Regions from separate parts of the Mesorhizobium sp. ESP-6-2 genome, predicted to be linked through region 4. Evidence: predicted binding sites of a transcription regulator. Region 4 holds the regulator's gene; each other region holds the start of a gene.

Region 1 (5,239 bases), on a different contig from region 4:
TCGCCCGACGTCATCAGCAACGTCATCGCCAGCGCGATCAGCCCGAGCTCGACCGTGAAGGCCAGCGTGTTGGAGATGTTCTGGGGTGACAGGAAGTCGTGGTTGAAACCCCAGAAGACGGCGATCTCGACGACGAGCAGCACGAAGGGGCCGAATTCCGGCCGCGCGATCAGGCCTTGGACAAGCGAACGATTTTCCACGTGTAACCCGCGACTGGTTGGAATGGGCCGGACCATCGGGCCGCATCAAACGGCTCGATACCAGGCGAAAGGGCGGGACGCCGCACGCCCGGTGGACGCGCGGCGCTTGAAATCAGGGACTATTTGCCGGACAGGATCTTGTCGTAGATCTCGGCGGTGTCTTTCTCATAGAGCGCGCCGGTGATGACGTTGAAGCCCGGGGGAATGCCGCTAGCGGCCATGTTGGCGAGCGACAGCGCGACATAGCTGGTCGCCTGCGGGTCCTGCCACTGGCCGGCATTGACATAGCCGTTCAGCACTTCCTGGGTGGTGTCGAGCGAGTTGCCCCAGCCGACGACGGGGATTTCGCCCGGCTTGACGCCGACCTGGTCGAACACGCGTTTGATCGAGCCGGTAACGAGGTCGCCAAGCCCGATGATCGCCTTCACCTTGGCCTTGTTGGCGGTGAGATAGTCGACCATGCGGTTGATCACCTCGGCCTGGTCGAGCGTCGCCTCGGTCACCTCATAGGTGATGCCGAGCGGCTCGAACACGCTCTTGATGCCTTCCTCTTCCTGCACGCCGTACGTGGCGCCGGGAATCTCGACAGGCATCCAGACGAAGTCGCCCTTCTTCACCAGGCCCTTGTCGACCAGATACTGCGCCCAGTGCTTGCCGAAGGTGACATTGTCGCCGCCGACATAGGCGTTGAAATTGGCCTTGGGATCGGGCGTGTTGAAATTGATGATCGGAATGTTGGCCGCGCGGGCTTCCTTGACGATCTCGACAAGGCTGCCCGGATCGGGGCTGGTGGTGGTGATGCCGTCGGCCTTGGCCGAGATCGCGGCCCGCACCGCCTCCTGCTGCGAGGCGACGTCGCCATTGTGGAACGAGGTGTTGACGGTATTGCCGGTGTCCTTGGCCCATTGCTTGGCGCCGGCAAGGAAGTAGGTCCAGACCGGATCGGCCGGGCCGCCATGTGAAATCCAGTAGAACGTCTTGGCCTGCGCCGCCGCCGGAATAACCGTCAGCGCGACCAGCAGGCCGTATAGAACCACTCTTAGCCGTGTCAGCATTTGATTTCCTCCCGTTTGAAACTGATCAGTTCGAAACCACCCTCTTGATCGGGCAAGATCGAGTCCTCCTCGCCAACGCCGTGTTGGATGATCAGAGCATCCTCTTTTTCGACAAATGGCAAGCCTCCGCCTGTCAGTCGTAGTCGGCGCCTGACGGGGCGCCATCAGCGGTCCCATCAGATTGCATCAGTTCGGATGATTTTTCGCGGCAGGCGATACCGGCCTCGAGGGTCGCCGGAGCGATGGTTGACCGCCCTCGGGTGAACCCAGAGCTAGAGGAGGCCGGCCCGGGCAAGATCGCGCATCAGATGGCTGGCGCCGTAGGTCCAGTGCGGGCAGTCCGGCGACAACCGCACCCGGTTGACCAGCGCGCCGAATTTCTCCGACGAGATGGTGACGATGTCGCCGACCTTGTGGGTAAACCCCTTGCCCTTCTCGCCGCGGTCCTTCGAAGGCACGAACATGGTGCCGAGATAGAGCGCCAGGCCGTCCGGATATTGGTGATGGGGGCCCATGGCAGCCGCTACGAGCTCTTCGGGAGAGCGGCTGATCTCGGCCATCGAGCTCGCGCCCTCCAGCGAGAACCCGTCCTCACCTTCGACTTTCAGCCGGACCACGGCCCGCTTTACGTCCTCTATGGAGAACGTGCCGTCGAACAGGCGGATGAAGGGGCCGAGCGAGGCGGAGGCGTTGTTGTCCTTGGCCTTGCCGAGCAGCAGCGCGGAGCGCCCCTCAACGTCGCGCAGATTGACGTCGTTGCCGATGGTGGCGCCGACGATCCTGCCGCTGCTGGCGGCGATCATGGCGATCTCCGGTTCCGGATTGTTCCAGGTCGAGACGGGATGCAGGCCGACATCGGCGCCGAAACCGACCGAGGCCATCGGCTGGCATTTGGTGAAGATCTCGGCATCGGGGCCGATGCCCACTTCCAGATATTGCGACCAGGCGCCGCGCGCGATGAGCTTGGCCTTGATCTCCATCGCTTCCGGAGAACCGGGCTTGAGCTTGGACAGATCGTGGCCGATCAGCCCGGCAATGTCGGCGCGGATGGCATCGGCCTTTTCCGCCGAACCGCGCGCCTGTTCCTCGATGACGCGTTCCAGCAGGCTGACGACGAAGGTGACGCCCGAGGCCTTGATCGCCTGCAGGTCGACGGGGGATATGAGATAGGGCCTTGCCGGATCACGCGCGGCTTCGAAACTGTTGGCCGCGATGTCATCGAGCGAGCCGATCGGCTTGCCCTTGGCCGAGCGCACATAACCGGCCGGATCGGCCATCTCGCAGATATCGCGCACGGTCGGCGCCGTGCTCGACGTGATGTCGAAGACGGTGCCATCACGCACCGTAGCCACCAGGGGATGCGAGGCATCGCTGCTTCTGGCGCGCCCGACAAAAAGGCCTTCGGCGGGCAGATGCATCGGGTTTGTCATGCGTGCGGTCCTCTGATCATCGAAAATGCGGCTTGCCGGTTCGGCGCGGCACTTTCACCGGATTCCTGTCAAAGGTCTATCCCGTTTGTGGTGATCCAGACGCCATGTCTGCCGGCGTCGTCGGCGATTGGCGTGCCGCAAGGAAGCACTCCTTCAGGGGTTGGATGCATGCGGCGGTGCGGGAGCCCCAACGCCCGGGTCATTTTTCGGCTTGCACTTGTTCTCGTTTTGTTCTAGTATGTTCAACCTGAGTCAATTGGCGGACGAGATCAGTATGAGTGGGCAACCCGCATTCGGAACCGCGAAGAACGGCCAAGCCTTTTTCCGATGGGAACAGGCCGGGAAGCATTTCCACCGGCTGTTCTTTGCCATCCTCGTCGGCAGCGCGATTGCTGGTCGTCTCGCGCGAAAGGCCATTGCCTTGAACCGTGAGTTCGGATTGCAAGGCTGGCTGGTTCCGGAAAATCACATCCACATCTCGCTTGTCGGCCTCGGCGACCATGAGGAGTATCCGCAAGAGCTGGCAGAGGCCGCCTGTCATATCGGATCGATGATCGTTGCGAAGCCCTTCGAGGTGTCGTTCGATCGCCTGTCGGCTTTTGGCGGTGGTGCACTGGTCCTGCGCGGCAGCGATGGCAATCCGCCGCTGCAGAAATTCTGGCGTGATCTGACGGCGGTGATCTCGGACAGCCCGTTAAGACCCTTTCTCACCAGGTCCATAGAACCGCATGTTACATTGCTTCGTGATGAAGTGGGCGTTCCCAGAATTCGCGAGCGCTCGATCGATCCGGTCGGTTGGACTGTCCGGGATTTTGTGCTGATCCACAGTCTCGTCGGGAAGGGCGCCTACAAGCAGCCCGGACGTTGGCGGCTGACCGGCCAGGACGATGCACTGCCCGCCATGTGAGAGCCTGGAATCGTCCTCGCATAGTCCGCGCGATCCATCATCCTGACACGGCTTGTCAGCTAGCGCGCGGATTGACGATGGCATGCCGGCAAGCTGCACCCTACTTGCAAGACGTCTGAACAGGAGGAACACATGACCGTCACGGACATCGCCAAGCATTTCACAGGCCTTCTCAAGCAGGGCGACTACGAAAGTGCAGCCGAGAAATACAATGCCGATGACATCGTCAGCTACGAAGCGATGGAGGGGCCGATGGCCGTCTGCCGCGGCAAGGACGCCATCAAGCAGAAAGGCCAGTGGTGGCAGGAAAACAACGAAGTCCATGGCGGCTCGGTCGAGGGCCCTTATGTCAACGGCGACCAGTTCGCCGTGCGCTTCACATTTGACATAACGCCCAAGGCCACGGGCCCGGCTGTCGGCACTTTCGCCGCATCCTGAGCGGTCAGGATCATGTCCTGGCCGCTCTCCGATCTAAAGCACGTCGTCGTCACGGATCAGCGACTGCGCGCCCGCCATTGAAGAAACTCAGTCCTCGATGGTTCTGCCGGGCCGCTGGCAAAGCGCGCGGGAGCTGCTTAATCTGCCGCCAGATTCGAAGTCCGAAAGGCACCTGTTTTGGCGATCACCATGTACGGCATCACCACCTGCGACACGATCAGGAAGGCCCGCGTCTGGCTGGAGGGCCATGCAGTGCCTTACCGGTTCCACGACTATCGGGCCGAAGGAATCGAGGCGGGCAGGCTGGATGGCTGGGCCCGCAAGGTCGGTTGGGAAAAGCTGCTCAACAAGGCGAGCACGACGTTTCGCGAGCTGCCGGACAAGGACAAGCAGGGCCTCGACGAGAAGAAGGCCAAGGCGCTGATGTTGTCCAAACCGACAATGATCAAGCGTCCGGTGCTGGAGGTCGGGGATCGGGTTCTGGTGGGGTTTAAGCCGGATGTTTACGAGGAGGCGGTGAAGTAAGGCTCGGCAGGCGCGACACCGCTATGTCGTCATCCTATGGCGGAGCAAGGAGCGAAGCGACGCGGCGCAGACCATAGGATCCATGCCGTGACATCATGGCGTTGCAGCGGCGCAAAATTCTGCTGCCGCTGCACCCTCGGCCGAGGCTACGGCATGGATCCTCGGGTCAAGCCCGAGGATGACGAAGCAGGTATTTCGCCAGCGCCACCGCATTGTTGTGCGCTTCGTCATGGGCGCCGTAGAGTAGCGTCACCTTGCCCTCGCCAAGCAAGTCGCGCAAAGTCGCCACCGCGTCCTCGTTACGGTCGAGCTCGGCGCGGTACCGCTTCTGAAATTCCGCCCATCGCGCCGGCTCATGTCCGAACCATTTGCGCAGTTCATCGCTTGGCGCCACATCCTTCAGCCATAGCGCCAGCGCGGCATGCTCCTTGCTGACGCCACGTGGCCAGACACGATCGACCAGGACCCGCTGCCCATCATCGGGCGCGGGTGCCTCGTACACCCGCCTGACCGCGATCTCGAATGCCATCGGCTCTCCTTCGTGCGCTCCCGTCAGGCCCACTCGCCCTTGCGCATGACCGGCACGCGGCTGCCGTCCTTGGCGACGCCGTCTATATCGATCTTGTCCGAGCCGATCATCCAGTCGATGTGGATGAAGCTCTTGTTGCCGCCGCGCTCCGCGAT
Region 2 (5,239 bases), on a different contig from region 4:
GGGGCCCGAGCACAGGCATCTTGCCGAGGCCCGGTATGCGCGAGGTGGTGATGTCGTTCTGCGACTGCAGCAGCCCCGCGATCATGAAGCTCTGGCCGTTCTTTAGGTCGACCGACGTCCTGGCGCGGCGCACGATGAAGCCGGGCACCGAGATGCTGCCGATATTGTAGGAAGCCGACGCGTCGATCGAGGAGACTTCCGGCGCGATATCGAGGCTGACCAGCCCGTCCTTCAGAACCGTGGGCGTGAAATCCAGGCTGACGCCGTACTTCTTGTAGCTGACGGAAATCTTGCCGTTGTCTTCGGAAACCGGGATCGGAAACTCGCCGCCGGCCAGGAAGCTCGCCGTCTCGCCGGACCGGGCGATCAGGTTCGGCTCGGCCAGCCGACGAGCCAGGCCACGCTCTTCCAGTGCCTTGATGGCGATGTCGATGGAAACGCCGTTCGACAGAAGCCTGCCGATGATCTCGCCGGTCCCCGCCGGCTCAATGGTGCCGGGAGCAATCGTAACGTCGCGTCCGCCCATGCCATAAGCGAAATTGGCGCTGTATTTGGCGCCGAGGTCCTGTCCGGCCTGACGGTTGATCTCGACGAAGCGGACATTGAGCTGGACCTGCTGCGAGGACGAGATGTTGACCGAATTGATCACCTCCTCATTGCCGGAGAAGCGGGTGGCGATCTTGTTTGCCTTTTCGGCGGCGACCGCGTCATCCGCCTCGCCCGACAGCACGACACGGCCATTGGCGGAGCCGACCTTGATTTTGGCGTCCGGCACGCTGGCGCGGATGGTGTCGGCCAACTGGTCGGTATCGAGCGTCACTTCGATGTCTACGGTGCCGACGAGCTGCTTGTTCTCGTTGAACAGGGCGATGCCGGTGGTGCCGAGATTGTTGCCCAGCACATAGAAGGATTTGTCGGTCAGCGGGTTGACGTTGGCGATCTCCGGATCGCCGATGACGATCTGGTAGAAGGCAGCACTGGTCATGATCGTCTTGGGCTTGCCCTTGGCGACCTTGATCGAGGCGTTCTTGGTCGCCGAGACATAGACGATGTCATTGTCCGCCCTGGCCGGGCCGGCGAAGATGCCGGCCGCCGCCATCGTCACCGCCATCGCCACGGCCCGCGCGACGTGCAACCGGCCTGCCACTCGATATTGAAGTTGCCTGAACATTGTTCCCGTCCCGTCCGGTCCCCACCGGTCCTGCTCTGGTCCCACTCAGGAACCTGATATTCCTATTTCTGGTCCCGCGCAGGAACCTGATATTCCTCGGCCGTCGTTCCACGTGTCACGATGACCGTCTTGAATTTCGGCTGCTCCGGCTCCTTTGCCATGGCGTCGAACAGCGAGCCGGCTGCGGCTTGCGCCTTGCCCGCCACCGATCCGCCAAAGGAGGAGATGGTGGTGACACCGTTCTTGCCGTCGCCACCTTCGCTGGCGGAGCGAAGCGACAGCGACAGCGTGCCGACCGTGCGGGCCAGCGCCACTTTCTGCGCGCCTTCGGTGGTCACCTCGATGGTTATGGAATTGGCCACCTGCGGGGTCGTTTGGCGCTCGTCGGCGCCCTGCCCGACGCTCAGCACCTTCGCGTCGGCAACGACGATCTCGGAGGTGATGGTCGAGCCGGCGGCGCCTTGCGCATTCTTGGCCACTTCCTGGATTTCGCCGGCATCGCGCGTCAGCACGACATCGACCCGATCGCCTGGCGTGACGAAGCCGCCGACGCCCGCGATCTCGTCGGTGCGGATGGTGACCGCCCGCATCCCGGGCGTCAGCATGTTGGAGAGCGTGGCGCGGCCATTCGGGCCGGACAGCTTGGTCAGCAGCACCGGTTCGTTGACTTCGATCGGCGACAGCACCACGCGGCTGCCGTCCCCGAGCAGTCCATCGATGGTGGCGAAGGCGCCCTGCGGCAGCGAATCCTGCGGCCACGGGATTTCGTTGAGTTTCGCGCGGTCGAGATCCATCCCGTACCGCAACGGTGCATTCGCCACCACGATTGTCTTGAATTCAACCCTGGGTGCGGCCGGAGCGGTGATCGACGCGGTTTTCTCCTCGGCGTCGGCCCTGGCCTGGCGCTTGACCCAGAAATCGGCGGCAAAGATCGAAATCGCGCCGAAAACGGCGGCGATGCCGATCATCGTTATGGCCTTGCCCCTCACGCCCAAACCCCTGATGCCCGTAGTTTCTTGTTATGTTGGCTCACGCTAGGCGGCATTGTTAAAGAATCAGGAATCTTCTCGCTGGCTATCCGCCCGATTTCCGCCGGCTTGGTTATCGAATGGTTTTAGGATAAGAGGGGGTTAATCCCCGAACGTAACAGGAACCTCCGTCGCTTGGCGCTGAAAAGCGTGGCAGTATCAGCGGGTGATTCGCAGCTTGGGCTCTATGGCAGGCATGGACGACAACAACGATCTTTTCGGCAATCTGGAGAAGCAGCCGCAACCGGTTCGCACACCGGCGCGTCCGGCCGATCCGCTGGTGCAGGCGGCAGCCAAGCGTCCGGCGGCCGCGTCTCGTGATGGCTCAGAGGGCTACAGCGCCGCCGATATCGAGGTGCTCGAAGGCCTGGAGCCGGTGCGGCGCCGTCCGGGCATGTATATTGGCGGCACCGACGACAAGGCCATGCACCATCTGTTCGCCGAGGTCATCGACAACTCGATGGACGAGGCAGTTGCCGGCCATGCCACATTCATCGATGTCGAGCTTTCGGCTGACGGCTTTCTCACCGTGACCGACAATGGCCGCGGCATTCCCGTCGATCCGCATCCGAAATTCAAGAAGCCGGCGCTCGAAGTGATCATGACGACGCTGCATTCGGGCGGTAAGTTCGATAGCAAGGTCTATGAAACCTCGGGCGGCCTGCACGGCGTCGGCGTCTCCGTGGTCAACGCGCTGTCGGATCATCTCGAAGTCGAAGTCGCGCGCGGACGGCAACTTTACCGGCAGCGCTTCTCGCGCGGCATTCCGGTCAGCGGCCTCGAGCATCTTGGCGAAGTTCACAACCGGCGCGGCACCAGGACCCGTTTCCACCCCGACGAGCAGATCTTCGGCAAGGGCGCCGCGTTCGAGCCGGCGCGGCTCTACCGCATGACGCGCTCGAAGGCCTATCTCTTCGGCGGCGTCGAAATCCGCTGGACCTGCGATCCCTCGCTGATCAAGGAAAAGGACACCACTCCGGCCAAGGCTGAATTCCATTTTCCCGGCGGCCTCAAGGACTATCTGAAAGCGTCGCTCGGCGACGAATTCCAGGTGACGCGCGAAATCTTCGCCGGCAAGAGCGACAGGCAAGGCGGCCATGGCTCGCTGGAATGGGCAGTGACCTGGTTCGGCGGTGACGGCTTCATCAACTCCTACTGCAACACCATCCCGACCGGCGAAGGCGGCACCCACGAGGCCGGCTTCCGCAACGTCTTGACGCGCGGCCTGCGCGCCTATGCCGACCTCGTCGGCAACAAGCGCGCCTCGATCGTCACGTCGGAAGACGTCATGATCTCGGCGGCGGGCATGCTGTCGGTGTTCATACGCGAGCCTGAATTCGTCGGCCAGACCAAGGACAGGCTGGCGACCATCGAGGCGATGCGCATCGTCGAGACGGCGATCCGCGACCCGTTCGACCATTGGCTGGCCGACAATCCGCAGGAAGCCTCGAAGCTGCTCGAATGGGTGATCGCGCGCGCCGACGAGCGGGTACGACGCCGCCAGGAAAAGGAAGTGTCGCGCAAGAGCGCGGTGCGCAAGCTGCGCCTGCCGGGCAAGCTTGCCGATTGCACGCAGAATGCGGCCGCCGGCGCCGAACTCTTCATCGTCGAAGGCGATTCGGCCGGCGGCTCTGCCAAGCAGGCGCGCGACCGCGCCAGCCAGGCGGTGCTGCCGTTGCGCGGCAAGATTCTCAACGTCGCCAGTGCCGGCAACGACAAGCTGGCCGCCAACCAGCAGATTTCCGACCTGATCCAGGCGCTTGGTTGCGGCACGCGGTCGAAATACCGCGACGAGGATCTTCGCTACGACCGCGTCATCATCATGACCGACGCCGACGTCGACGGCGCTCACATCGCCTCGCTGCTGATCACCTTCTTCTACCAGGAGATGCCGAATCTGGTTCGCGGCGGACATCTCTATCTGGCGGTGCCGCCGCTCTACTCGATCCGGCAGGGCGGCAAGGTCGCCTATGCGCGTGACGACGCGCACAAGGACGAATTGCTGCGCACCGAGTTCACCGGGCGCGGCAAGGTCGAGATCGGTCGCTTCAAGGGCCTGGGCGAAATGATGGCCGCGCAGCTCAAGGAGACAACCATGGATCCGAGGAAGCGTACGCTGCTCCGCGTCGATGTGATCGATGCCGAGGCCGCTACCAAGGACGCGGTCGATGCGCTGATGGGCACCAAGCCGGAGGCTCGTTTCCGGTTCATTCAGGAACGCGCCGAATTCGCGGAAACGGAAGTGCTGGATATCTGAGCGCAGGCCGGCCGATCAAGGCTTGCGGAGACGCGCGTGTGAGCTGGCAACGGCTGAAAGGCTATTTCGAAGCGGGTCTTGCCGGGCTGACGCAGCCGACCCGGTCGGACTGGGTCTTCGCCTTGCGTACGGTCTCGGCCGGCCTGATCGCGCTTATGGTCGCCTACGCCCTCAAGCTCGATCACCCGCAATGGGCGATGATGACGGTGTTCATCGTTGCCCAGCCGGTCGCAGGCATGGTGTTGGCGAAAGGCTTTTATCGGTTGCTCGGCACGCTGGCGGGCGGTGTTGCCGCAATTGCCATCACCACTGTCTTCGGCACGAATCCCTGGGTGCTGGTGACGGTGCTTGCCCTATGGATCGGCATTTGCACCTTCGTGTCGTCGCTGCTGCGCAACCCGGAAGCCTACGGGGCGGCGCTGGCCGGCTACACCGCCATGATCATCAGCCTGCCGGCGTTTGGCCAGCCGCATCTCGTTGTCGACCTCGCGGTCGCGCGCTGTGCCGAGATCGTGCTCGGCATTCTCTGCGCCGGCCTGACCAGCCGGCTGATCCTGCCCAAATTGGCCAGCGAGGCCATCATCTCGCGGCTGAAGCGCTGCATTCTCGACCTTGCCACCTATGCCGGCGGCGCCTTTTCCGGCGGCGACACGGCAATGCTTTCCGGCCTGCATCGGAAGCTGGTCGCCGACACCCAGACGCTCGCCGAGATGCGCGCCTATGCCAGGCTGGAGGCCCCGAGCTTCGCGCCGCGCGCCCATCCGGTCCGGCGCACCATTGGAC
Region 3 (5,239 bases), on a different contig from region 4:
AGAGCGGCGGGTCTGATATCAGGGGATAGTCCATGTTCGTGACATCTGCCTTTGCGCAAGAGTCCGCGCCTGCCACCGAGGCAGGCCACGCTGCGACGGAAGGCGACACGCATTCCGGCACCAGCGTGCCTGCCGAAGCGCATGGCATGTTTCCGCCATTCGATCCGGCGACGTTTCCGTCGCAGCTTCTTTGGCTGGCGATCACGTTCGGGCTCTTCTACCTCTTCCTGAAGAGGGTGGTGGTGCCGCGCGTCGGCGGCATCATCGATGTCCGCAACGATCGCATCAGCCAGGATCTCGATCAGGCAGCGAAGTTGAAGGGCGAGGCCGACGCCGCCGTTGCTGCTTACGAGCAGGAATTGGCGGAAGCCAAGAAGAACGCCAATGCCATCGGCCAGCAGGCCAATGACGCGGCCAAGGCGGAGGCCGAGACCGCGCGCAAGAAGATCGAGGCGGCGCTCGACGAGAAGCTTGGCGAGGCCGAGGCGCGCATTTCTTCCATCAAGGCCAACGCCATGAAGGAAGTCGGCAGCATCGCCGAGGACACTGCTTCGGCGATCGTCGAGGCGCTGGTCGGCGGCAAGGCCAGCAAGGCCGAGATCGCGGCCGCGGTCAAATCCGTGGCCGGGTGAGGAGCGCATCATGGACGCCACATCTCTTGCAACGCTCTGGGCCACGATCGCCCTGGTCATTTTTTTGGGCATCGCCATCTACATCAAGGTGCCCCGCCTGATCGCCAAGGCGCTCGATGCCCGCGCCGCCAGGATCAGCAGCGAGCTCGACGAAGCGCGCAGGCTGCGTGAGGAGGCCCAGCAGCTGCTTGGCCAATACCAGCGCAAGCGCAAGGAAGCCGAGCAGGAGGCCGCAGACATCGTCGCCGCGGCCAAGCGCGAAGCTGAACTGCTCGCCGCCGAGGCGCACAAGAAGACCGAGGACTACGTCGCGCGGCGCACCGCACTCGCCGAACAGAAGATCGGTCAGGCCGAGCGCGAGGCGATCGGCGAAGTGCGCGCCAGTGCCGTCGACATCGCCGTCGAAGCCGCTCGCACGCTGCTCGCCGGCAAGATCGACGCCAAGGCGGGAGCGGACCTGTTCAAGACCTCGCTCGCCGATGTGAAGGCGAAGCTGAACTGAGCTGACAACCAGCAGAATTGAAAAGGCCGCCCGGGCAACCTGGCGGCTTTTTTGTTGGGTGGTGCGCCGAGGCTGCCAATCTCCCCCACGTGGGGGAGATCAGCTGTTATCGCTGCCGGCTCAATCCAGCCCGGCGAAGCTTTCTTCTTCCACCACCTCGGCACCTTCAAGCCTGAATGGCGCGAAGGACACACGGTGCAGCCGCGCCACCGGCCCGTGCGTTTCGATCGCGGTGCGATGGCGGACCGTGGCGTAGCCCATATGCACTTCGAAGCCGTAGTGCTGGTGATGGCTGCCGCAGCCGCACATCATGCGGTCGCGCATCACCTTGGCGACGATCGAGGCGGCGGCGATGGATTGCGAGCGCTGGTCGCCCTTGATCAGCGCGCGCCCCATGCAAGGCAGGCCCGGCGGCACGTCGCGCCCGTCGGCAAGCGCGAGCTTCGGCCGCACCGGCAGGCCGGCGACCGCACGGCGCATCGCCTCCAGGCTCGCCTTGAGGATGTTGCTGCCGTCAATGCCCTCGGCGCTGACGGAGGCCATCGACACGCCAAGCGCGGAGCCGATGATGCGCACGAACAGCGCCTCGCGCTGCAAGTGGCTGAGTCGTTTGGAATCGTCGAGGCCGTCTGGGATGTTGGCAGGGTCGAGCACGACCGCAGCCGCCACCACCGGTCCGGCCAGCGGGCCGCGTCCGGCCTCGTCCATCCCCGCCACTGGCCACAGACCTTCGGCCATCGCCTTCGTCTCGAAGGAGAAATCGGGTTTCTCGACGATTTCGAAGAGAGGCGGAGAATCAGAACGCGCGCGAGCCATGTTGCGGCGAGGTTCGCATCGGCTCTGATTCTCCGCAAGTCCCTCCGGGTCGGGTGGGGCGCCGGACCGGGAGGGCACCGTCTGCAGGCCGGGGCAGGCCGGACGGGATTTTTCGCCACGGCGGCAAACAGCCGCGGTCGTTCAAAGCAGCATCAACTGCTCCTGGTCCTTGCCGGCGGCGACGAACTGGTCGGTCCGCAGCGTGCGCCGCTCGGCATTGAGGCCGAGTCGCTTGGCGGTGATTTCGAAGCGCCGGCCGATCTGCCAGGCGTAAGGACCTGCGCCCTTCATGCGCTTGCCCCATTCCGAATCGTAATCCTTGCCCTCGCGCATCGAGCGGATCAGCGACATCACATGGCGATAGCGGTCGGGATAGTGGCGTAGCAGCCAGTCCTTGAAGATCGGGCTGACCTCGAGCGGCAGGCGCAGCACGACATAGCCCGCCTCGCGTGCGCCGGCATGGTGCGCCGAATCGAGGATGCGTTCCATCTCCTGGTCGGTCAGCCCGGGGATGATCGGTGCCACCATGACCGAAGCAGGGATGCCGGCATCCGCAAGCTGCCTGATCGCCTCCAGCCGCTTGGTCGGCGTCGAGGCGCGTGGCTCCATGGTGCGCGCCAGCATGCGGTCGAGCGTCGTCACCGACAACGCCACCTTGGCGAGGCCCCGTTCGGCCATGCGTGACAAGATGTCGATATCGCGCGTCACCAGGGCGGATTTGGTGACGATGCCAACCGGGTGCCCGCGCGCCTCCAGCACTTCGAGGATCTCGCGCATGATCCGGTACTGCTTCTCGATCGGCTGGTAGGGATCGGTATTGGTGCCGATGGCGATGGTCCGCGGCTGGTAACCGTCCTTCGACAGTTCCTTGTCAAGCAGGCGCCCCGCGTCCGGCTTCGCGAACAGCTTGGATTCGAAATCCAGCCCCGGCGACAGGCCCATGAAACTATGCGTAGGCCGCGCAAAGCAGTAGACGCAGCCATGCTCGCAGCCGCGATAGGGATTGATCGAGCGGTCGAAGGAGATGTCGGGCGATTCATTGCGGGTGATGATGGTGCGCGGCTTCTCGACCTGCACCTCGGTCTTGAAGGGAGGCAGTTCCTCCAGCGAGTTCCAGCCATCGTCGAAGACATGCCGGCTGACGGGCTCGAACCGACCGGACGGGTTGATGCCTGCCGACCGGCCGCGGTTGCGGTCCGGACGCACGCGCATGCCGCTCTGCTCGATCATCGCGTTGGCCATCTCGGCTCGTCCTGCTCCGAAGGCGGCAATGTCGGCGCGCATGATCGGTTCCATCTTCGCCCGCTCCCAGGGACTGTCCATGTTGCTTCGAATCGCTCTGCTCATGAATTTAATCCTATTTACCAGGCCAGAACAAAGCAAGAACTTTTTATGGTGCGCCGCAAAAACTGGCGCTGCGTTCCGCTTTCCGCTATTCGGCAAACGATGCTCACCGTTCTCATCGAGACCCACAATGACGAGGAGGGCCTCGCCCGCACGCTGGCGACGCTGATTGGCGGCGCGGTCGAGGGCGTGGTGCGCGAGGTCATCGTCTGCGACACCGGTTCCACCGACCAGACCCATCGCGTCGCCGAGCATGCCGGTTGCCAGTATGCGACCGACGGGGTCGCGGCAGCCATCCGGCATGCGAAGGGCGATTGGCTGTTGCTGCTGGAACCGGGTGCGCGACTGGTCGACGGATGGATCGACGAGGTCGTTGCGCATACCGCGAGGCAAACCATGGCGGCGCGGTTTTCACGCACACGCGCCGGCCGCGCGCCATTCCTGGCCCGGATCTTCTCGGGAAATCGGGCCTTGGCCGACGGGCTGCTGATCAGCAAGCGCCAGGCCGCGTCCTTGTCGAAAAAAGCCGGCGGCGCCGAGGCCCTCGCTCGCGGCCTGGCGACCAAGCGGCTGGATGCCGAAATCTGGGCCGCTCCGGCAAAACAAGAGCACCGCCCGTCCAAATGATTTTGCAGCTGCCCTGTCTACATGCGTTGCACATGTGACGCGCAGCTAGCTTCCGATCACGCGGGTGCCGGCGCGCAGGCCGCGGCTGATGATGGAAGTGGTTTCGGCGTCTCGCGGCCCTGGCGCCGACGTTTCCACGGCGAGCCGGTTATTCGCTAAAGCGCATTTCGACGGGCATCCAGCGAAGGCGACGCCTGGCTTGGCGCTGTGCCTTGCTTTCCGCGCCGTAGTCCACAGGGATCGGTTCCTGACTGAACCACCTTCGATCGTCCAGGGCGTTGATGATGACGATTGCTCTGGCATCGTCCTCTCCGGCGATTGCAGCGGTATAGACGCCGCATTCGCCGCAGATCAGGTAGTCGGCCGTCCCCAATCCAAAACGGTATTTCTTCAATCGCCGGACGTCCTTGACTGAGATGATCAGCCTGCCGTCCGGATCGGCGACGGCGCGCGAGCCATGCCTGGTACAGAACGAGCACTGGCAGGCGCGGACCTCGATTTTCGATGGATCGAGCTCGGTTGAAAATCGAAGGCGTATGTTGCCGCAATGGCACCCGCCACTATGCACAGTCATCGCATCCATCCCGTCGTCAACGGCGATGGCCGCCGCCGCGAGACGATACGTCCTGCCGCATCCGGTTTGGAATGGCCTTTCGAAGGCGAAGGTGGTGTTCTGCCTGGCAAACGCGGCTTGAAACCAGCGCGTTGCCTCGGCTTTCACGGAGCCGACATGCCGCGCCGCAGGTGCTCGTCCAGGCGCGGCATGATCTCGACGAAGTTGCAGGGCATGTGCCGGTAGTCGAGCTGCGCCTTCAAGATGCCGTCCCAGGCATCCTTGCAGGCGCCGGGCGAGCCCGGCAGCACGAAGACGAAGGTGGCGTTGACGACGCCGCCGGTCGCCCGGCTCTGGATCGTGGAGGTGCCGATCTTGTCGTAGGAAATGCGGTGGAACACCTCGGAAAAGCCGTCCATGCGCTTTTCGAAGATCGGCTCCAGCGCGTCCGGCGTCACGTCGCGCCCGGTGAAGCCGGTGCCGCCGGTGGTGATGACGACGTCGATGTCCTTGTCACGCGACCACGCCAGAACCTTGTCGCGGATCTTGTCGCGGTCGTCGGTGACAATGTCGCGGGCGGCGAGGATGTGGCCGGCTTCCGCGATACGATCGGCCAGCGTCTGGCCGGACCTGTCGTCGGCAAGGCTGCGCGTGTCGGAAACGGTCAGCACCGCGATGCGCACGGGGATGAAAGAACGGTTCTCGTCAGTCCTGGCCATGGGCATCTGCCTCCGCCGTCATGCTGCGCGTCGCGGCGACGAACCA
Region 4 (5,239 bases):
GCGCAGCAGCATAGTACCGCCGGTGTGCCTGGCGTAGAGCCAGTTGAAGAGCGCCGTACGCGCGCCGCCAATGTGCAGGTAGCCGGTGGGCGAGGGGGCAAAACGGGTGACAACCTTGTCGGACATACAACTCTCGGGAAACGTCTGGAGCGAGGTGCGGATCACGCGCACTTTCGCGCGTCGCGCGTTCATGTAGCATAGGGTGTCGAGGGCGCAAGGGGCAGACCCGATGGCTGGAGCGGGCCGGGGCGCGGAGGAAGGCGAGGACGTCGTTACCGGCGTCAGCGAACGCTCTCTCTTTGTCATGCCCGCGCCGGCCTCATTGCCGCTGGCGCCGTCGCCCTTACAGCAGCCCGGCAAGTCGATGCCGCCGGATGTTTCCGCGCCGCCTGGCGTCCCTGCTGTCCGCGCGGCCTCGCGCCTGCGCCGGGAGTTCGGTCGTGCTTCATGGCCTCGCCTGCGCAACGGCGTGGCCAGAGCCGCCGAGCTCGAACTCGATCGGGGCATAGCCTTCCTGCTCGTCCCGGTGTTCCTGGCGTGCGGATCGATTGCCTATTTTTCGTTGGCGGCGGAGCCGGGCTTTGCCAAGCCCGTCGCGGTCGCGATCCTGATGGCACTGTGCGCGCTCGTTTCGCGCTCATGGCCGAAAACGCACCTGTGCTTCATGGCGGCGCTGTTGTGCGCGCTCGGCATGCTCGCCGGCAAAGTCGAGACTTGGCGGGCGGGAACGCGGATGCTGGGCTCGGAAATCTCCACGCAAGTGACCGGCCGCGTCGTTTCGGTCGACCAGATGGAGACCGGCCGCATCCGGCTGACCATCGACGTGACATCGACCGCGCGGCCGAAACTGCGCTACGCGCCGGAGCGCGTTCGCCTTTCGGCGCGCAAGGTGCCGGCTGAAGTGACCGCCGGGTCCCTCGTGACCGGCTATGCCAGGCTGTTGCCGCCAACCGGACCGGTGCGGCCGGACAGCTATGACTTTTCCTTCGACAGCTACTTCGCCGGCATCGGCGCCAGCGGCTTCTTTCTCGGCAACCCCAAAATCGTCTCGGCCGATGACAGGCCGCTGTTGGCTGGCCTTTCAGCCGCGATCGAGAGCGCTCGCGAAACCATTGCCGACCATATCAGAGGCAGCATCGGCGGCGCCGAGGGCGAGATCGCCGCGGCGCTGATCGTGGGTGTGCGTGCAGGTATTCCCGACGAGATCAACGAAGCGATGCGACGCACCGGCATCTATCACATCATTTCCATCTCCGGGCTGCACATGGCGCTGGTCGCCGGCACAGTCATGGGTCTGCTGCGCGGCGGCTTCGCCTTGTTCCCGAACTTCTCTTCCCGTCGGCCGGTCAAGAAATACGCGGCCGCAGCCGCCCTTTTCTCGATCGCTGCCTATCTCGTCATTTCAGGCGTCGTCGTTGCCGCCGAACGGAGTTTCATCATGCTGGCGGTGATGCTGATCGCCGTGCTGTTCGATCGTGCGGCACTCACCATGCGCAACCTGGCGATTTCGGCGATCGCCGTCATCGTGGTGTCGCCGCACGAGGTGGTAGGGCCGAGCTTCCAGATGTCGTTTGCCGCCACCGCGGCCCTGGTCGGCGCCTATGCCGGCTGGTCGGATCGCAAAGCCGACAAAGCGCGGACCCCGCCGCCGCAACGGACCTTGCCCGGCCTCCTGACGCGAAAACTGCTGCTGGCGACAGGTGGGCTGGCAATGACCTCGATCATCGCGGGAAGCGCCACGGCGCTTTTCGCCATCTGGCATTTCCAGCGCGTGTCGCCGCTCAGCCTGTTCGCCAATCTTGCAGTCATGCCGATCGTTTCCGTCGTGATGTTTCTTGCGGTTGCCAGTGCGCTGCTGATGCCGTTCGGGTTCGATGGACCATCGCTTTATCTGATGGGCAAGGGACTGACCGCGATGATCGCCATATCGGGATGGATCTCGCAACGCTCGCCGGTCGACGCGGTCGGGTTGATTTCGCAGCAATCCGTTCTTCTGGTGGCGATCGCCCTGGTCATCGCGACGATGGCCACGACATGGCTGCGGCTGGCGGCACTTCCCTTCGCGCTCGCCGGCCTGTTGACCGTCTCGGACACGCGCACGCCGGACGTGCTGATTTCGGAGGATGCCCGCTTGGTGGCGCTGCCGATCGGCGGCGGCGAGCTCGCGATCAACCGGGCGCGCCCGAACGAATTCACGGTCGACAACTGGAAACGCGCGCTGAAATCCGAAACCATCGTTGCGCCGGAGCTGTTCGGCAGCGGAGACGGACAGTTCGACATCTTCGATCCCGCGCAACTTCCGGCGGGAGCGCCTTTCTATTGTTTCACCGGCCTGTGCATGGCCCGGCATCCCTCCGGGGCGATCATTGCGCAGGTGGAGGATCGCAAGGATGCCTGGAGGGCCTGCGCCTATGCGGATCTGATCGTCATCAACGACCCCGGGGGCTACGACCCCTGCCACAATCCGCTGGTTCTCGTCATCACCAAGCGGCAGCTCGCTCGCAAGGGAAGTGCCGCCGTATTCTTCGACCAGCAATCGGCGACGGCACCGGCCCAGGTCAGCTTTGCCGTCGACAGGCCATATCGGCCCTGGCACGAACAGCGAAAATTTTCACGTGAGGCAAGGGGACTGCCGCCTTACCGTAAACCCGAAAAGCCCACCGCCGAACCCGCTCAGTAGCGCCTGATCAGTCCGACCAGCTTGCCTTGCACCTTGACCCTGTCCGGTCCGAAAATACGTGTTTCATAGGCCGGATTGGCGGCCTCAAGCGCAATCGAGGCGCCCTTGCGACGGAAGCGCTTCAGCGTCGCTTCCTCCTCGTCGACCAGGGCCACGACAATCTCGCCGGGACTTGCGGTGTCGGCGTTGCGGATGATGACCGTATCGCCGTCGAAGATGCCGGCCTCGATCATCGAATCGCCCTTGACCTCCAGCGCATAGTGCTCGCCGCCCATGATCATGTCCGGCGGCACCGAAATGGAATGCGTCTGATGTTGGATAGCGTCGATCGGCACGCCCGCAGCGATACGGCCCATGACCGGGATCGACACCGCTGAAACCGCGTCGTCGTCATTGCCGGCAGCGGGCAGACGCGAAGACGTCGCCGGCTTGATCTGCCGGCTAGGGCTGCCCTGTCCGAGGCTGCCCTGGATGACGCTCGGGGAGAACTTCTTTGCCGCGTTAAGACCCGGCGCGATCGAGTCCGGCAGGCGCAGCACCTCCAGTGCGCGCGCCCGGTTGGGCAGGCGGCGAATAAAGCCGCGCTCCTCCAACGCTGTGATCAGCCGATGAATTCCCGACTTGGAGGCGAGGTCCAGCGCTTCCTTCATCTCGTCGAAGGACGGCGGAATGCCGCTTTCCTTCAGCCGTTCATGGATGAACATCAAGAGTTCATGTTGCTTGCGCGTGAGCATGGCGGCCCCCAAAGGCATTGCACGAAGGGTCTGGAACCAGAATCAGAAAACAAACCCAGAACAAACACTATCTGTTCCAGTTGTGTTCCGCAACCATTTAAAGTTTAATGAATTTGTTAAGGCGGCGGAAACGAAACGCCCTCCCGCAGCCAGCATCCTGCCAACGCGATCCGTCGTCAATGCGCTCTCAGGCTCTTTGAAACTATTTTGGTTAATGGCCTGTGGCCCGGCCGATCTCCACTCTTGGTACAAGCCTGAAAACTGTGTGACCGGCAGGTGCCGGCTGCCTTTCGGGGCGGATCAAAATCTCCGCGGCTCGTGAACGAAACGAAACCAAAATGCCAACTTCCTGCCGGAAAGTGGCCAGACATCACCGGACGCGACGGGCTGCGTTCGTTCGCTCCTTGCTTCCCGTTCGCTTGACTAAACCGTATAATAATGTACGGTTTTCGAAGAGGAACACCAATGACCACGCCGAAGCAGGCCGCGCGACGCGAACGGATAGAGGAGGCCGCCTATGCGGTGCTCCGGGAAACCGGCTACAAAAGCGCCTCCCTGCTTGCCATCGCCAAGCGGGCATCGGCCTCGAACGAAACCCTTTACAACTGGTACGGCAACAAGCAGGTCCTGTTTCGATCCTTGATCGAAGCCAATGCGGGAGAAGCAAGGAAGCTGCTGGAGGACGCTCTTCACCAAGCGCGCGATCCACTCGAAACCCTGAATTCGCTCGGGCCAGTCCTGCTGACCCTTGTGACGGGCGACAAGGCGGTGGCGCTCAATCGCGCCGCAGCCGGCGACGTCAACGATACAGGCACGCTGGGCCAATCGATCGCGCAATTCGGCCGCAATACCATAATGCCGCTTGTCGGCGACCTGCTTCGAACCGCAAGTCGGGCCGGCCTGATCGCCTGTGACGATCCTGTCGAAGCCGCCGACATCTACATCAGTCTTTTGATCGGCGATCTCCAGGTTCGCCGGATCGTCGGGGTGCTCGAGGAGTTGCCTCGGCCGGAAATCGAGCAAAGATCGAACCGGGCGTTCACCCTGTTCTTGCGCCTCTATGCGGCCAGCCCTTGCCCCGGCGGCAAAACAGCCGGCCCGTTTCCGGGGCGCTCTTCTCACCGAGGAACATCGTGACCATGAGCAAAATTCCCGATCTCGCAGCGATCGAGGCAATGGACACCGCGGATCCGCTGCGTGCCATGCGTGACCGCTTCACCTTGCCTCAAGGGGTGATCTATCTCGACGGCAATTCGCTGGGCGCCGCTTCCCCCGCCGTGTTCGGCGAGCTGCAGAAGGCCGCCACGCAGGAGTGGGCGCAGGATCTGATCCGCGCCTGGAACACCGCCGGCTGGTTCGACATGCCGGTCGAACTCGGCGACCAGCTCGGGCGCCTGATCGGGGCCGCCGCCGGCCAGACGGTGGTCTGCGATACCACCTCGATCAACATCTACAAGGTGCTGCATGCGGCACTCGGGATGCGGCCGGACAGGTCGGTCGTCGTCGCCGAGGGGGACAGCTTTCCGACCGATCTCTATATGGCCGAGGGCGTTGCCTCGACACGGCCGGGCACGGTGCTGCGGCTCGAGGGTGTCGATGCGCCGTCCATAGAAGAACTGATCGACGAGCGGGTTGCGGTCATCCTGGTCAACCACGTCAACTACAAATCCGGGCAGCTGCGCGACATGGTCGCGCTGACGCGCAGGGCGCATGAAGCCGGCGCGCTGATCGTCTGGGATCTCTGCCATACCGCCGGCGCCTTGCTCGTCGAGCTCGACCGTTCGAACGCCGATTTCGCCGTCGGCTGCACCTACAAATATCTCAA

Evidence for each region. Region 4 encodes LexA, which represses DNA repair genes until DNA is damaged. Its sites were predicted from a motif close to TGTTCNNNNTGTGTTCNG; they were not measured.
Region 1: the regulator LexA is predicted to act here: its motif matches at 2,904-2,921, upstream of LB532_RS13820 (2'-5' RNA ligase family protein).
Region 2: the regulator LexA is predicted to act here: its motif matches at 2,309-2,326, upstream of parE (DNA topoisomerase IV subunit B).
Region 3: the regulator LexA is predicted to act here: its motif matches at 3,321-3,338, upstream of LB532_RS13715 (PA0069 family radical SAM protein).

The regions. Positions count from the first base shown of each region.
Region 1 is NZ_JAIUGT010000004.1:269,332-274,570, reverse strand. Features, by position in the region: gene LB532_RS13835 (ABC transporter permease) at 1-200, opposite strand, end outside; gene LB532_RS13830 (substrate-binding domain-containing protein) at 320-1,255, opposite strand; gene LB532_RS13825 (fumarylacetoacetate hydrolase family protein) at 1,528-2,685, opposite strand; gene LB532_RS13820 (2'-5' RNA ligase family protein) at 2,960-3,592, shown strand; gene LB532_RS13815 (nuclear transport factor 2 family protein) at 3,725-4,030, shown strand; gene LB532_RS13810 (ArsC family reductase) at 4,220-4,555, shown strand; gene LB532_RS13805 (DUF488 domain-containing protein) at 4,722-5,084, opposite strand; gene LB532_RS13800 (aminopeptidase) at 5,108-5,239, opposite strand, start outside.
Region 2 is NZ_JAIUGT010000002.1:779,092-784,330, reverse strand. Features, by position in the region: gene LB532_RS08965 (type II and III secretion system protein family protein) at 1-1,171, opposite strand, end outside; gene cpaB (Flp pilus assembly protein CpaB) at 1,234-2,160, opposite strand; gene parE (DNA topoisomerase IV subunit B) at 2,396-4,456, shown strand; gene LB532_RS08950 (FUSC family protein) at 4,495-5,239, shown strand, end outside.
Region 3 is NZ_JAIUGT010000004.1:250,151-255,389, reverse strand. Features, by position in the region: gene LB532_RS13730 (F0F1 ATP synthase subunit B) at 33-632, shown strand; gene LB532_RS13725 (F0F1 ATP synthase subunit B) at 643-1,134, shown strand; gene LB532_RS13720 (ribonuclease HII) at 1,255-1,950, opposite strand; gene LB532_RS13715 (PA0069 family radical SAM protein) at 2,092-3,246, opposite strand; gene LB532_RS13710 (glycosyltransferase) at 3,397-3,921, shown strand; gene LB532_RS13705 (GFA family protein) at 4,070-4,642, opposite strand; gene moaB (molybdenum cofactor biosynthesis protein B) at 4,639-5,193, opposite strand; gene LB532_RS13695 (4-(cytidine 5'-diphospho)-2-C-methyl-D-erythritol kinase) at 5,180-5,239, opposite strand, start outside.
Region 4 is NZ_JAIUGT010000009.1:122,882-128,120, forward strand. Features, by position in the region: gene gltX (glutamate--tRNA ligase) at 1-126, opposite strand, end outside; gene LB532_RS22495 (ComEC/Rec2 family competence protein) at 230-2,680, shown strand; gene lexA (transcriptional repressor LexA) at 2,674-3,414, opposite strand; gene LB532_RS22505 (TetR/AcrR family transcriptional regulator) at 3,880-4,551, shown strand; gene kynU (kynureninase) at 4,554-5,239, shown strand, end outside.